3 regions of the Deinococcus misasensis DSM 22328 genome follow, and region 3 is predicted to be linked to each of the others. Evidence: riboswitches for the same ligand, from Rfam matches in the RefSeq annotation. Region 3 holds a riboswitch; each other region holds the start of a gene.
What was found. Region 3 has a riboswitch for cyclic di-GMP ahead of Q371_RS03715 (hypothetical protein). Riboswitches for the same ligand answer to the same signal wherever they lie in the genome.

Region 1 (3,272 bases), on a different contig from region 3:
AAGCCAACCGGTCCTCGAAGGTCCCGAGCACCAGAAAGCCCCTGAGCCTTCCATCTGCCCGGATGGGCAGCAAAGCCACCTGACAGGCCTGTGCTCTGGGGAGGGGCTCTGGAGGGGCACACAGGGGCTCATGGGCATCAAAGAAAGCTGGCGTGCCCTTCAAAAAGGCATGGAGCAACCTTGGGCCGGAGTGACTCAGGTAATGGCTCAGCAGGTTTTCTGCAAGGGCAGGCTGCAGGTTCAGACAGGTCCCCACCTGATACTGGTGGTCTTCCACCTGCACAAACATGCCATAGTCAAAAGGCAGCACACTGGTGCAGTGCTGCAACGCCAGATGAATCACGTCCAGAGGGTCACTGGCCTGCTCCAGTTCTTCGGCAAGGCGCACCATCTGGGAAAGGGTGGTCAGGGATTCCATCAGTTCCTGCCGCGCCTCCACCCGGTCGGTGATGTTCAGGCTGGAAGACACAAAGCCCTGAAAATCTTCCCCTTGCCACATCAGGCGAAATGCGGTCTCCCCCCAGAGGTAAAACCCGGATTTGTGCTGGAGGCGGTACTCCAGAATTTTCTGGTGTGCCCTCTCCTGAACAGCTTGCAAAACCTCCTGAATCACCCTTTCCCGGTCTTCTGGATGGATGTACTGGTGGTCTGCAATCTCCATGAATTCCTGCGGGGTGTAACCCAGCAAAGTCTGAATCGAAGGAGAAACATAGGTGACCTGAAATGCCCGATCAAACCGGATGATCAGGTTGACGGTGTTCTCCGCAATCAATTTGAACTGGCTCTGGCTCTCCTCAAGGGCTTTCTGAATGCGGTTTTTCTCGGTGATGTCCTGCACCACCACCAGTCGGGCAGGCCTGCCCTGAAACTCCACCTCCTGAGACTCCACATGCACTTCCAGATGCTCTCCAGAGCGGGTCAGGTGAATCCAACTGCGCTCTTCTTCCAGGACCCTCTGCTCCGATGGGGCACAAAAATATTTCCTCAAAAGGTTCTGTTCCTCTGGAGGACGGATGCCCATCAGGTCCATGGACAGGAATTCGGCTCGGGTGTAACCATAGCGCAGGAGAGCAGCCTGATTGACCTCCAGAAACCTCAGGGTCTGCAGGTCGTACACCCACATCGGCAGGGGATTCAGTCGAAACATTGCTTCGTACATGCCCACAGGCGCAGGAGGTTCCTGATCAAGATCCAGCGTTTTTTCAGGTTGTGAGGAAGAATACACGGTCAAGGCAGCATCCTCTCTGGAGGGGCGTGCCAGCATGAATGCAACATGCCTGAAGGCAAAGCTCATGCCGGTCGCACCACTGACTCCACACATTCCAGGTGCCCGAATGCAGAATGTGTTTCATGGTCTCATGAGTGGGCGATGGCCCATTCTGGTCTTCACGTTACGAAACAGACCCCGCACTGTCAATCAAAAACAGTTTTCATGAAGAAAAAAAGCCTTGGTCAATTTCTTACAGTTCATTTACCGTGAAAATTAAAGGCCAAATCTTTCAGTGAGGGCTTGTCTTGAAGATCATCTGGTTAACAGCCCAGCAAATCCATAAAATAACCATCATGCGAAAAGAAATGTTATGCCTTACCCTTTCTCTGTTTGTGTTGTCAAATCAAGTTCATGCCCAGAGCAATGTGGCTTTCACAGCTGGAGTCTATGGCTTCGGTGCAGAATATGAAGCCCCGATCTCGGATGGTTTTTCTTATGGAATCCATGCCCATTTTGCTCCAAGTGCAAACCGACCCTCCTACAGCACTGGACTCAGTGTGAAGTATTTCTTTGGAGAGGGAACATTCATCCCATATGTGAATGTGGGCCAGATGTTCATGAATGAGCCCAACATCCAGACCCTCACCGCCACCGAAGTGATGGGAGGCATTCGCTTCAAATTGACCTCCAATCTGGCCCTTGATGCCACAGGGGGCATGGCCCTGATCCGCACCCTCTGGCAAGCCCCAAACAACAATTGCCCCGAGTCCTACTGCAACAGTTTGCCCATTGGCCCCACAGGCAGGTTTGGGGTGCGTTGGTCCTTCTGAACCAGCCAACAAAAAGACCCAGACGTTTTCCTCTGGGTCTTTTTTGAACTGCATTTACAGCAAACCATCCAGATATTCTGCAATGCCCACCTTGATGGGCATCAGGTAGATGTTGCTGTCCCGTTCGCGCACCCACTGCAGGGCTTTCAACACAAACTCACGGTTCCATTCCAGGGTGGGTTCGAAACCTCTGGGAAAAATGGCCCGATTTCGGGTTTCCCAATAGCGTCTGGAACGCACACCCACCACCGAAGTGACCCCCCAGAAAATGGGCATGTTGTGGCACTCTGACTGCTCAAACATCTCCTGAAAAACATCCATCAGGCGCAAATCAAAGTAAGGTTGGGTGAAAAAACCGGCGGCTCCCGCTTCCTGCTTCCGTTCAAGGTATTCCAGCTCACTGCGCAAGCTGGAACGGTAAGGATCCAGACCTGCATAGACCTGAATTTCAGGCAGCTCACGTTTGAACTTCTTGATGGCATCAATGCAAGAGGTGGGATACACCCGTTTGCTCATGTCTGTGGGTGGATCTCCCGTCACCACAATGACCTCTTTGATTCCCATTTCCAGGAGATTTTCTGCAAAAGGCAAAGGCTTTTTCAGGTTGATGTCAATGGACCTGAAGTGGGGGATCGGGCTGTTTTGAGGCAAAATGTCACGCACTGGACGGCATGCATCCCAGCTTCGGATGTCATAACGCATCAGGTCAGGCAGATTGATGGTGTCCACGGCAGGCAAAGCCCGCTGGATGAAGGTCAACTCCTCCTGAAGGTGTTCGTAGGTTTTGGGGACCAGTTCAACGGCAATCCGCATGCTAAACAGTGTATGCAGCCAGCTCCCCTGTCACCCTCCGAAATCTAGTTCTCTGGGCAAACAAGGGAATTGCCCAAGTTGACAGGCGTCCACCTTTACACTTCAGTCACAACTGGTATGCTGAACCCATGATTGCTGAGGTTGCCATCGAAAACGCCATGGAGGTTCGGGAAGCCCAGCATGCCGGGGCCACCTCAATGGTGCTGGTGCGAAACCTCAGAGAGGGTGGCATCAGTCCGGACCTCAAAACCATTGGGCTGTGCTCGGATGTTGCACGCATTCCCCTTTCCATTCTGGTGCGCCCAGATGCAGAGAACTACGCTTATGAAGAAGGCCGCAGACGCCGCACCCTCAAGATTCTGGAACTCTACTGGAACCACGGCATTCGAAACATCACCTTCGGGGCCATTCACAACACC
Region 2 (3,272 bases), on a different contig from region 3:
TCCCTTTTCCCCACCACAGGTGTTAAGGTGATTCCATGCATACACCCGAAATCACAGGCACAATCGGCGCTCCCAAAGAGACCCTGGCCCTGCTGCTGGAGAAAAGCACCCTCGGCCCCGAGACCATGTTTGTGGTTCTCACCGATTTTCAGGGGCACCGCAACATTGCCCGTTACAGCGTGCTGGTGCACAACAAAGAAGCCAGCGTGCTCAGTGTTCCTGCTTTTGGTCCCCACTATGGCGAGGCCGGAATCGAGGCTTTGCGCGATGTGGTCCAGAGTGCGATTGCCTCTGGGGTCACCAATTTCAAGGAAACCGTGGTCAACCCTTACGATTTTCAGCGCATGACCAGCGATCCTGACGAAGAAGATTTGAAGGTGCTGCTGTCCAAAGCCAATCCCACCGATCACAACATTTACATCTGAAATCCATTCCCATAAAGATTCGCACACAGCAAAACAACCCCGCACATGCGGGGTTGTTTTGCAGAGATGGTCCTGTGTCGAATTACAAGGTTGTGACCTGCACCGGGCTGAGGTGGTCTTCGGTGGTGCCATCACCGAGTTGTCCACCAAAGTTGCTGCCCATGCTCCAGAGTTGTCCACCCGCAGTCAGGATCACGCTGTGGGCGCGTCCGGCAGAGATGGCCGTGGCACTCTGGATGCCCTGAATCTGAACTGGGGTGTTCTGGTCGGTGGTGTTGCCCAGCCCAAGCTGTCCGTTGTCGTTTTTGCCCCAGCTGTACACGTTGCCCGTGCCTGTGATGGCGAGGTTGTGTCCTGCACCAGCCACGATGCTTTGCACATCGGTCAGACCTTGCACTTGAACGGGTTTGAAGCTGCTGAGGGTGCTGCCGTTGCCCAGACGTCCATTGTGGTTGTCCCCGAAACTGTACACCGTTCCAGTGCTGGTGAGGATCAAGCTGTGGTAATGGCCTGCTGCAATCTGCACGATGTTGCTCAGTCCGGTGAGTTGCACAGGGGTGCTCTGGCTCTGGGTGGTGCCCAGCCCGAGTTGTCCGTTGTTGTTCCAGCCCCAGACCCACACGGTGCCGTCTGCTTTGAGGGCCAGATTGTGCCCGAGTCCTGCACCGATTTGCACGATGTTGCTCAGTCCTGTGACCTGCACAGGGGCACTCCGGTCGGTGGTGTTGCCGTTGCCCAGTTGGCCCACATTGTTGTGGCCCCAGGCCCACACGGTGCCGTCTGTTTTGAGGGCAAGGGTGTGTTCCACACCTGCGCTGATGCTTTTCACGTGGTCGATGGAGGCCTGCACAGGGGTGCTCTGGTCGGTGGTGTTGCCGTTGCCCAGTTGTCCGAATTCATTGCGTCCCCAGGCCCACACGGTGCCATTGGCGGTGACGGCAAAAGAACTGTTCCAGCCTGCTGCCACTTCGGTGACCGTGTTGAGGTTGAGTTTGGCGGTTTGGCCGTAACCGTTCCAACCAAAAGCATTCATTTTTCCGTTCTGCACGAACAGGTTGTGCTGATTGCCACTGGAAAGCACATGGGCTTTGCTCTGGGCGGTCACCGTGGGCGTGGGATGGACCTGTTCATGGGCCTGTTGGTACTTCACACTGTTGGTGCGTTCTGAAATTTCAGTGTTGCGGCGGCTGCGCACAGCGTAAAAACCTTCTTCACTGGGCACATAAGAGGTGGTGTTGGCAGGAAGCAGTTGTTCTTGCTGGAAGTTCACGCCATCTTTGCTGTAAAGCACTTCGAAAGAGGTTTCATCCGTGATGCGGTCCTTCCAGAGCAGGGTGGGTTGTCCGGTGAGGGTGCTGAGCACCAGTTGCTCTGGGGCGGCCAGAGGAGCGGTCTGGGGTTGTGAGGGTACAGTTTGAGATCCGCAGGCGACCATCAGGAAGGTCAGGCCTGTCAGTGTCAGGATGTTTTTCATGGTGCGGTGTGAGGAAAATCAGAACAATCCTTGGGGTGGACTGTTGGTGGGAGGTCCTCACCAGTGCGATGGCACTGCCTTCCTGTCCCACATCTGGCTCCTGTCGGGTTTTTCAGGCACAGGCTTCCTGTCCTTCAGAGGAGGTCTCCTCTGCCGGTGAAGTTGGGGTGCTGAAAATACGGGTCAGGTGCTCACAATCAGCCTGGTGTTCTGGCCGATTCTGTGGGGTTGGGTCCGCGGTTCCTGGGGGTTTCTGGGATGTGTAACATGCTGAAAGTCACTCCTTCCGGGGTTGGAAGAGTGACCGACAACGAAATGCAATGGGTTGTGCGTTCAGCTGCAAGCCCCATGGGGGATCACAGAAGAACAAAGGACCAATTGCTTCATGCCGGTCGCACCACTGGCTCGGCGTTTCCCTAGGTGCCCGAATACGGGAAAACGCTTCATCGCCTCATGAGCCTATCTCTGGTGTACATTATGGCATTGTAAATGCCTTTTTAGAAGGGGATTTTTGTCCTCTGAGAGGACTTTTTCTTTCATGTTTACGTGACATCTTGTGTACAAAATGGGCTTCAAAACTGTGCCAGAGCGCAGCCAGCACTTCAAAAAAAAGCCAGAGCAGCCAGAGTTCTTCAGTTTGTCTTCAGGTTTTCTTCAGCCTCGCTTCTGGTTCGTCGGGCATTGCGGCAACGGTCTGAGCAGTACACCACTTCAGGCCAGACTTTCTCCCATTTTTTGCGCCAGAGGAATGGACGGCCACACACCGGACAGGTTTTTGAATCGCGTTCAGAAGGGGGCTTGTGTTTCATCCCACAACGGCGCATCTTGATACACCTGCGCCTGCACCTCCTTCCAGAAAGGGAAAAACCGCCTGACAGGTCTGGAGTAAACCGTCAAGCGTTCTGGCTCATGCACCACCACATCCAGATGGGCAGACTTCAGACCCTCCAACGTCCTGCGAAATTCAGCCGTGGGTGCACGGGTCACATGCACCATGTCTGCTCCCTTTTCCTGGGCAAACTGCAGAATTTCCTGCACCATGCTGCCCCTGCACAGGGCCACCTCTGCTTGTCTGGCTCTGGCAATGTCCCGGACCCCCTGATACATGAAGGCCAGACGGTGGAAAGCAATGGCATGGCTGGACAGAAACACCTCGTCAAACACAAAAACGGCTGGGGCCTCAGGGCATGCCTGCAAAGCTGGATCGGTGATGCTCAGGGAATCCCCATGGATCCACACCATGGCCTTTGAGGGGTTCGGGGAGGTCATGAAAACCTCTGGCCGAAAAGCCTGTCCTGCAAAGCTTCATAACTGGCATGGAAAGGGCAATCTGCGGTGCATCCCGAGCACCATTTCGCAGCCGAATACCTGTA
Region 3 (3,272 bases):
GGATACAGCCCTTTTTTGGGCAGAGGAATGCGCCGGATCTGGTTTCCCTGTGCATCGTAAACCTCCAGCAGGTAACTGGGGGAAATGCGACCCTCTCCAGCATTGCTGACCTGCACCGAAAAAATGGACTTCTGGGGTGCTTTTTTGAGGTTGGGGGCACCAAATTTCAGTTCGGCTCTGGCCCCTCCAAATTCGGTGATGATTTGCACGGCGGTGCGCATCACCTGACGCAATTGCAAACCCTGACTGCTGGTGGTCACCGGCACATCGGCAGGTTCCAGCATCAGGACCGACCAGAAGGTGCCTTTTCTGGGGTCCTCGGGCACCTGAATCTGGTATGGAAGGTTGATTTCCCCTCCGGCAGGCACGGTGATGGTGTCCTGAGGCAGTTTCACCCACAGGGCATTGGAACGGCTCAGGGTGCCGGGCGCAGCAAACCGGGTGCTGTTCAACTCAAACTGGTAGTCCTGCAGAAAGATTTTGAGGGTTTCCGGGGTTTTTCCGTTGTTTTTCAGCAGCAGGTTGCCGGTCAGGGTGGCCCCGGCAGTGGCGTTGTGGGTGTGGATCAGGTTGCCTTGCACACTGACCTGTGCAAAAGCCAGAGATCCGAACAACAGGAAGGTCAGCAGGTGTTTCATGGTCACCTCAAAACAGGCAGAAGGGGAATCCCCTCCTGCCTGCCTGAAAAAACATCTTTGATGAAGGGCTCTGGACTCACTCCGCAATCAGGGTGTAGGTCACGGTCAGGGCCGTGTTGGAATCAAAGCCCTTGGTGGCTGCAAAAGCGTAAGTCAGGGCTTTGGCGCTTTGCACGCTGAAACGGGGAATTCCGGTGACCAGATTCACAGCACTGGTGCCCAGAGCGGCTTCTGCTCCGGTGCCGTTCCCGGAATCGGGGGTGTAGTTCACGGTGCCTGTGACGCCATCGGGGAGGGCTGCACTCAGGGCAACAGTGATTTTGCGTGCCCCGAGGATGCTTTCATCGCTGGTTTCATAGGCCAGGGTGGGGGATCCGGTCACGGTGCCGTTGCCCAGACCGGTGAACACCACACTCACACTGCCAGAGACAGTCAGCACGTCAGACATGTTGTTTTCGACGCTCAGGCCAATGTCGCCAGTGGTGGCGGCAAAAGCGGTGCTGCCAAGGGCCAGAGCGGTCAGAAAAGCAAAGGTGTTGCGGGAAGTGGACATGTGAACCTCCTGTCGTGGTGTGCCACGACGTGAAAACGTTCCTCTGGAACCAGAGAAATCAACCAATAGCCGGTCGCACCACTTGCTCCACCTGCTCAAGGTGCCCGTATACTGAGCAGGCTTCAACGCTTCTATCAGCAGAGGATCAACCTGTGCTTGATGGCTCTATTTATACCGAAACAATGCATGTTTGTAAATGGCATTTGGCCTTAATGAAGTTGCCCTGGCAACACTTTACACATAACTATGTTTTGTAATATTTATGAAACACTTTAATCAATAAGGATGTTCTGGTGATGCCCATCCCATGACAGAACATCAAAAAACTGCAGTTTCCTGCAGCCTGAGGTGGGTGAAATTTTGTTTTCTCAATGGCCCTGAGGAGGTTGCAAAGGTCCTTCCAGAGGGTGCTGCACCATGCAATTCCGTCCCAGCTGTTTGGCCCGGTACAGGCACTGGTCGGCCAGTTGGATGAGGTCTGCTGCATGAAGCCATTCATGTGGGTACAAGGTGGCCACCCCCACACTGACCGTCACCGTGTCTGTGCTTTCTGAACCTTCATGGGGGAGACCCAGACGGCGCACCGCGTCCTGGATGCGTTCTGCCACCAGAGCTGCTCCATCCGTGCCTGTCTCGGGGAGGATCACCACGAATTCTTCTCCACCATAGCGGGCCACGGTGTCTGCACGGTTTCGGACGGCCCCAGAAAGTGCAGCGGCAATGTCTCTCAGGCAGTCGTCCCCTTTGAGGTGGCCGTAAAAGTCGTTGTAGCGCTTGAAGAAATCCACGTCACAGAGCAGCAAAGACAGGGGCCTCTGGTGCCTGCGGTGGATGGCCCACTGGCTTTGCAGGTGCTCATTGAAGGCTGCACGGTTGTAAATTCCGGTCAGGCCGTCCAGAAAAGCAAAGCGTTGCAGTTCGGCATTGGCAAGCTTGAGGGCTTCTTCGGCTTTGCGCCGCTCTGCAACCTCGGATTTGAGTTCACGGGTGCGCAGTTGCACCTGAATCTCCAATTCTTCGGCGTGGCCCCGCAACACCAGAACGTGCTCCAACTGCTGCAAGGCGTGGCTGAGGGTCCTGCACAGGGCTTCATCGTCAAAACGGCCCCAGATGGGCGGTTCATAAAGCAAAAAGCCATAATGCACCTCATTGACGTACAGCGGTGAACAGTAAAGCGTTCCAGAGAGCAGTTCTGCTTGCATGCTGTCTGGCAGCAGTTTCCGACTCTGGAACAGTGAGGGATCCAGAGCAGAGCGCGCCCCTGAAGCCAGAGCCACTCTGGCCAGAGGGTCAGGTCGCGGTCCGCTCTGGGCGTAAAGCACCACCATGTGGTGTTTGATGCCCACATGGTCCAGATATGCCTCCATGGCCTGAAACAGGTCTTCCTGACACTCAACAGCATAAAGTTCTGGGGCCATTTTGGAGGAATTGATGCTCAGAAGGTGGTTTCGGGAGTGCAGCATCTGCAGAACGTTCACCAGCAGGTTCTGGGCCTGATAACCGAGCACCAACCCCTGGCAGGGTTGTTCTGGGGTGTCGAGCAGGTTCATCCAATTTTGCACCCCATCGCGCCACACGTAAAACTCTTGTTCCAGATGGTTGCGGGTCAAAAGGGTCTCTTTCCAGAGGTTCAAAAACCGGGCATGCTGCTCTGGATGAGGCGCCACCTGCTGAAACACCTCAGAAAGGTGCTGCTGGACATCCAGCACCCCCTGATACAGCCTGCTCTGGACCTGTGTTGCGAGGGTGGGCAGTGCAGGTCCACAGGACTCGCGGACCACCAACTGCGGAAGCACAAAATGGTCTTCTCTGGGGGATGCCACAGACAAGTTCAGGAGCACCCGAGCAGCCTCCTCACCCTGTTCGAAAAACGGTTGCCTGACGGTGGTGAGGGCCGGGACCACATGTTTGAATTCCTCGCTGTCATCGAAGCCGACCACAGCAATGTCTTCAGGAACCCGCAAGCCAAGCTGGGTGATCGCCTGAATGACCCCTTCGGCCATCTCATCGTTGGCGCACACCACCGCCTCGAAATCCCGCGTGCGGGACAGCAAACGGGTCATTTCCTGATGGGCTCTGGA

Region 1: it holds a riboswitch for cyclic di-GMP, as region 3 does, so the genes downstream of both, Q371_RS26080 (HD domain-containing phosphohydrolase) here and Q371_RS03715 (hypothetical protein) in region 3, are expected to answer to the same signal.
Region 2: it holds a riboswitch for cyclic di-GMP, as region 3 does, so the genes downstream of both, Q371_RS08010 (RCC1 domain-containing protein) here and Q371_RS03715 (hypothetical protein) in region 3, are expected to answer to the same signal.

Annotation. Positions count from the first base shown of each region.
Region 1 covers NZ_JQKG01000046.1:841-4,112, reverse strand. The annotation lists gene Q371_RS26080 (HD domain-containing phosphohydrolase) at 1-1,264, opposite strand, end outside; cyclic di-GMP riboswitch class II at 1,285-1,365, opposite strand; gene Q371_RS19650 (hypothetical protein) at 1,603-2,040, shown strand; gene Q371_RS19645 (methylenetetrahydrofolate reductase) at 2,095-2,853, opposite strand; gene Q371_RS19640 (copper homeostasis protein CutC) at 2,982-3,272, shown strand, end outside.
Region 2 covers NZ_JQKG01000010.1:37,399-40,670, reverse strand. The annotation lists gene Q371_RS08015 (DUF3197 domain-containing protein) at 36-425, shown strand; gene Q371_RS08010 (RCC1 domain-containing protein) at 508-1,899, opposite strand; cyclic di-GMP riboswitch class II at 2,277-2,362, opposite strand; gene Q371_RS26435 (DUF2256 domain-containing protein) at 2,532-2,708, opposite strand; gene Q371_RS08005 (deoxyribodipyrimidine photo-lyase) at 2,686-3,168, opposite strand; gene Q371_RS08000 (FAD-binding domain-containing protein) at 3,165-3,272, opposite strand, start outside.
Region 3 covers NZ_JQKG01000003.1:122,573-125,844, reverse strand. The annotation lists gene Q371_RS03720 (hypothetical protein) at 1-638, opposite strand, end outside; gene Q371_RS03715 (hypothetical protein) at 715-1,191, opposite strand; cyclic di-GMP riboswitch class II at 1,250-1,333, opposite strand; gene Q371_RS25255 (diguanylate cyclase domain-containing protein) at 1,560-3,272, opposite strand, start outside.